Regions from separate parts of the Paenibacillus sp. JSM ZJ436 genome, predicted to be linked through region 2. Evidence: a T-box and tRNA genes for the amino acid it is inferred to sense, from the RefSeq annotation. Region 2 holds a T-box; the other holds one or more tRNA genes.
The links. A T-box is a leader RNA that pairs with one kind of tRNA and senses whether it is charged. The one in region 2 lies ahead of tyrS (tyrosine--tRNA ligase), so its partner is inferred to be a tRNA-Tyr.
Positions count from the first base shown of each region.

Region 1 (2,232 bases), on a different contig from region 2:
TACGAAAGCATTACGCTAATGATCAATCTAACAACGCACATTCGTTTCGTATCTAGTTTTCAGGTGATCAAACATCTGAATTCTTTATTCCCTGATAGCTCAGTTGGTAGAGCACTCGACTGTTAATCGAGTTGTCACAGGTTCGAGTCCTGTTCGGGGAGCCATTTGGAGAGGTGTCCGAGTTGGTCGAAGGAGCACGATTGGAAATCGTGTAGGCGCCAAAAGCGTCTCGAGGGTTCGAATCCCTCTCTCTCCGCCATTTAAATAAGGCCCGTTGGTCAAGGGGTTAAGACACCTCCCTTTCACGGAGGTAACAGGGGTTCGAATCCCCTACGGGTCACCACTTTCTTTACTAGTTTCAGGTAATGAGAATACCAAAGGTTCATGGGCAGCTTGCAATTTGCTTGATGATTTGGTAATATAGAGTTCGGTTTGTTTATGGAGGCTTAGCTCAGCTGGGAGAGCATCTGCCTTACAAGCAGAGGGTCGGGGGTTCGATCCCCTCAGCCTCCACCATATAATTTAATGACGCGGGGTGGAGCAGCTCGGTAGCTCGTCGGGCTCATAACCCGAAGGCCGCAGGTTCAAATCCTGCCCCCGCAACCAATTATATCGCATAGCGATTATGCCTCATGGAACTGTGGTGTAGAGGCCTAACATGCCTGCCTGTCACGCAGGAGACCGCGGGTTCGAATCCCGTCAGTTCCGCCATTCTTTTTTTTAAACCGAAAGAGCTTTAAGGCTCGGTAGCTCAGTCGGTAGAGCAGAGGACTGAAAATCCTCGTGTCGGCGGTTCGATTCCGTCCCGAGCCACCTTAATGTATTACCGTAGTACTTTTCTTGCCGGTGTAGCTCAATTGGTAGAGCAACTGACTTGTAATCAGTAGGTTGGGGGTTCAAGTCCTCTCGCCGGCACCACCTTGGAGGATTAGCGAAGTGGCCAAACGCAGCAGACTGTAAATCTGTTCTCGTACGAGTTCGGTGGTTCGAATCCATCATCCTCCACCAGTTTTTAGGGGCATAGTTTAAAGGTAGAACAGCGGTCTCCAAAACCGTTAGTGTGGGTTCAATTCCTGCTGCCCCTGCCAGTTAAACTTAAAATATATGGCGGTCGTGGCGAAGGGGTTAACGCACCGGATTGTGGCTCCGGCATTCGTGGGTTCAAGTCCCATCGATCGCCCCATTATTTTAAAATTATGAATATGATTGTTGGGGATTAGCCAAGCGGTAAGGCAACGGACTTTGACTCCGTCATGCATAGGTTCGAATCCTATATCCCCAGCCATTTGCGGACGTGGCTCAGCGGTAGAGCATCGCCTTGCCAAGGCGAGGGTCGCGGGTTCGATTCCCGTCGTCCGCTCCATTTTTGTTTGGCGCCATAGCCAAGTGGTAAGGCACAGCTCTGCAAAAGCTTTATCCCCAGTTCGAATCTGGGTGGCGCCTCCATTATTATATTTTGTGCCCTTAGCTCAGCTGGATAGAGCGTTTGACTACGAATCAAAAGGTCAGGAGTTCGAATCTCTTAGGGCACGCCATTAGCCGGTGTGGCGGAATTGGCAGACGCGCGCGACTCAAAATCGTGAGGGAAACCGTGGGGGTTCGAGTCCCTTCACCGGCATCACAGAGGAACATGGGAAACCATGTTCCTTTTTTATATTTGCGGATGAGTGTTATCTCATCTGCTTTTTTTGTATGCCAATTCTCTTCTCCGATTGATTATTGACGATCCCAGGCAGCAGGAGCAGGCTTCGACAATGGTCGTAAGGCATCCCCGACTTTAGTCGAGGATGAAATACCGTCCTCAGTCTGTTTTAGGATCCCTGCTTTTTCTCTACAATAAGGACATAAGGTTGAAATTCAAAAACAACATCAACAGCAGCAACAAAGTACGACATGAAAATAAGAAAGGCGGTGAAACCTTGAGAAGCTCAAGAAATAAAGGATTGGCTGTACTACTGATCGGGTTAGGCGCATTAATTCTTCTGGGGGTATTCGGACCTCTGCTAGGCTGGCTGTTCAGTCTCTTGATTCCGTTAGTCATGATTGGATTAGGCTACTATGGAATTAAGCGGGGCAACACACTTATTGGCTGGATCGTGATGGCGATTGGTATTATCTCGCTGTTAGGCAAGCTATCTTGGCTGTTCGGACCATTGCTGGGTATTGCATTGATCGTCTGGGGCGTGTCCCGATTGAAGCGAAGCCGGCGGCGTTATTATTAAGGTAGAAGCA
Region 1 is NZ_JBISEO010000008.1:138-2,369, forward strand. Features, by position in the region: tRNA gene ACH6EH_RS11825 (tRNA-Asn) at 89-164, shown strand; tRNA gene ACH6EH_RS11830 (tRNA-Ser) at 168-259, shown strand; tRNA gene ACH6EH_RS11835 (tRNA-Glu) at 269-343, shown strand; tRNA gene ACH6EH_RS11840 (tRNA-Val) at 441-516, shown strand; tRNA gene ACH6EH_RS11845 (tRNA-Met) at 530-606, shown strand; tRNA gene ACH6EH_RS11850 (tRNA-Asp) at 635-711, shown strand; tRNA gene ACH6EH_RS11855 (tRNA-Phe) at 741-813, shown strand; tRNA gene ACH6EH_RS11860 (tRNA-Thr) at 843-918, shown strand; tRNA gene ACH6EH_RS11865 (tRNA-Tyr) at 923-1,008, shown strand; tRNA gene ACH6EH_RS11870 (tRNA-Trp) at 1,015-1,088, shown strand; tRNA gene ACH6EH_RS11875 (tRNA-His) at 1,108-1,183, shown strand; tRNA gene ACH6EH_RS11880 (tRNA-Gln) at 1,211-1,285, shown strand; tRNA gene ACH6EH_RS11885 (tRNA-Gly) at 1,289-1,363, shown strand; tRNA gene ACH6EH_RS11890 (tRNA-Cys) at 1,373-1,446, shown strand; tRNA gene ACH6EH_RS11895 (tRNA-Arg) at 1,459-1,535, shown strand; tRNA gene ACH6EH_RS11900 (tRNA-Leu) at 1,539-1,618, shown strand; gene ACH6EH_RS11905 (LiaF transmembrane domain-containing protein) at 1,920-2,222, shown strand.
Region 1: it encodes a tRNA-Tyr, which carries the amino acid that the T-box ahead of tyrS (tyrosine--tRNA ligase) is inferred to sense. The anticodon was not compared.

Region 2 (2,232 bases):
TGAGAAGCAAATCGTCGAATTCTACAACCGCTAATATAAGAATCCCCAGGTGGAAACACCGGGGATTTTTTTTATGACATATGCCTCGCGCTGTATGCAGAAAGGCCGGCAGATTGAAGGTGATGTTCAGCTTCGTCTGCCGGCCTGCTGCTCTGTCTTTCTATCTTTCTGTCTCTTTCTGTATTAAGAAAGCTTTAGCTTCGCAAATTTGCGCTTACCCACTTGAAGAATATCTCCATCTGCAGGCTTGATGCTTCCGTTAAAGTCACTTTGCTTCTCTTCGTTCCATTTGACTGCGCCTTGCTGAATGCTGCGCTTGGCTTCTCCATTCGATGCTGCAAACCCTACTAAGGTCAGCAGCCGGATTAGCCGAATTTCTCCGTCCACGAGTTCCTCGGACGGAATCGCAAACTCCTCGATGTCCTCCGGCAGGGCGCGCTGCTGGAACACGGTCACGAAATGCTGCTGCGCAGCATGTGCCGCATCCTGACCATGGTACATCCGTACAAAGGTGTGTCCAAGCTGCATCTTCGCATCTCTCGGATGCACAGTTCCCTTCTCCAATCCTTCAGTCAATGCGGTCAGCTCTTCATTGCTGATATCTGTCGCCAGACTATAGTATTTCAGCATCAGTTCATCCGGAATCGACATGGATTTGCCATACATTTCATTAGGCTCTTCATCAATACCGATGTAGTTGCCCAGGCTCTTGCTCATCTTCTGAACGCCGTCCAGCCCTTCAATCAGCGGAAGCGTCAGAATCGCCTGCTGCTCCACGCCATACTCCTTCTGCAGCGTTCTGCCCATCAGCAGATTGAATTTTTGGTCCGTGCCGCCAAGCTCTACATCACTTTTCAGCTCTACCGAATCCATGCCCTGCATAAGCGGGTAGAAAAATTCATGAATGCTGATCGGCTGTCCACTATGATATCTTTTCTCAAAATCATCCCGCTCCAGCATCCGCGCAACCGTGACCTTGGAGGATAGCTCAACGACATCCCCAAACGACATGCGTCCCAGCCAGTGAGAGTTAAAGAATACCTTGGTAAGCTCCGGCAGCAGCACCTTGTAGATCTGCTTCTGATACGTCTCGGCGTTCCGGATCACATCCTCCTCCGTCAGCTGCTTCCGGGTTTCCGATTTACCGGTAGGGTCACCGATCCGGCCGGTAAAATCACCGATGATCAGCTGAACCTCATGCCCCAGCTCCTGGAACTGGCGCAGCTTCTGCAGAACGACCGTATGTCCAAGATGCAAATCCGGCGCCGATGGATCCATACCCAGCTTGATCCGCAGCGGCTCATTGTTGACGACGGATCTCATCACCTTTTGTTTCATATCCTCCTCAGGGACAATTTCAACGGCTCCCCTTGCGATGACATCCAGCTGACGCTCTACCTCCAGCCGCTGAACCTCCGTTAGCTCTTCCCATTTCATAGCCACTTCGTGCACATCCTTCCTGTATTTAGACGCAAAAAAGCTCCTTCTCATCCCAAGGGACGAGAAGGAGCACTCGCGTTACCACCCTAATTAAAACCCGCGCCGCATGAGGCAGGGGCTTTCACTTCATTAACATAACGGAATACAATACCCGGTACCGGACTACTGGTGACACCCTAAAGTGGATCACGTTCCTCCGGACAGCTCTGGACAGTAATTCAAAGGGGACGATTCTTCCGGTTCGCACCAACCACCGGATCTCTGGGAGACCTCATTCGCCCTTCTACTGGGGTCCTTCGAAGCTTTTATTGATATGAACTTAGCCATATTTATAGCATAAGCCGTCAATGCAAGTCAAACTTTTCATGACCAAATCGACAGGTTCCGGCCTGCATGATTCAAATCCTGCAATTTATGCTATAATAGGTGCGTTAAAAGGAGGAGTAAACATTCATGGTTGAGGAGAAAAAACAGAAGCCTGAGAAAGATCGTCCTCCCAAACGATCCATTGGACGCAGAATCGGGAGCGTGATCGGCTGGCTTTTTGTCGTAGGTCTCATGGGCATGCTGTTTGCGGGAGGGGCTGTGTTCGGCTACGTAACCTCCATTGTCAAGGATGATCCTGTCAGATCCCGGGACCTGATTGAGCAGCAAATGGGACTCAACGCCATCACCGGCTTCGCTTATTTTGGAGACGGCTCACCCATCGGCCAGCTTCGGACTGAAGAAGACCGCCGGCTGGTGGAGTTTGAAGAAATACCGCAAATTGTGATTGATGCCGTAGTAGCTATA
Region 2 is NZ_JBISEO010000006.1:252,169-254,400, reverse strand. Features, by position in the region: gene rpsD (30S ribosomal protein S4) at 1-34, shown strand, start outside; gene tyrS (tyrosine--tRNA ligase) at 184-1,437, opposite strand; T-box leader at 1,493-1,749, opposite strand; gene ACH6EH_RS10675 (transglycosylase domain-containing protein) at 1,894-2,232, shown strand, end outside.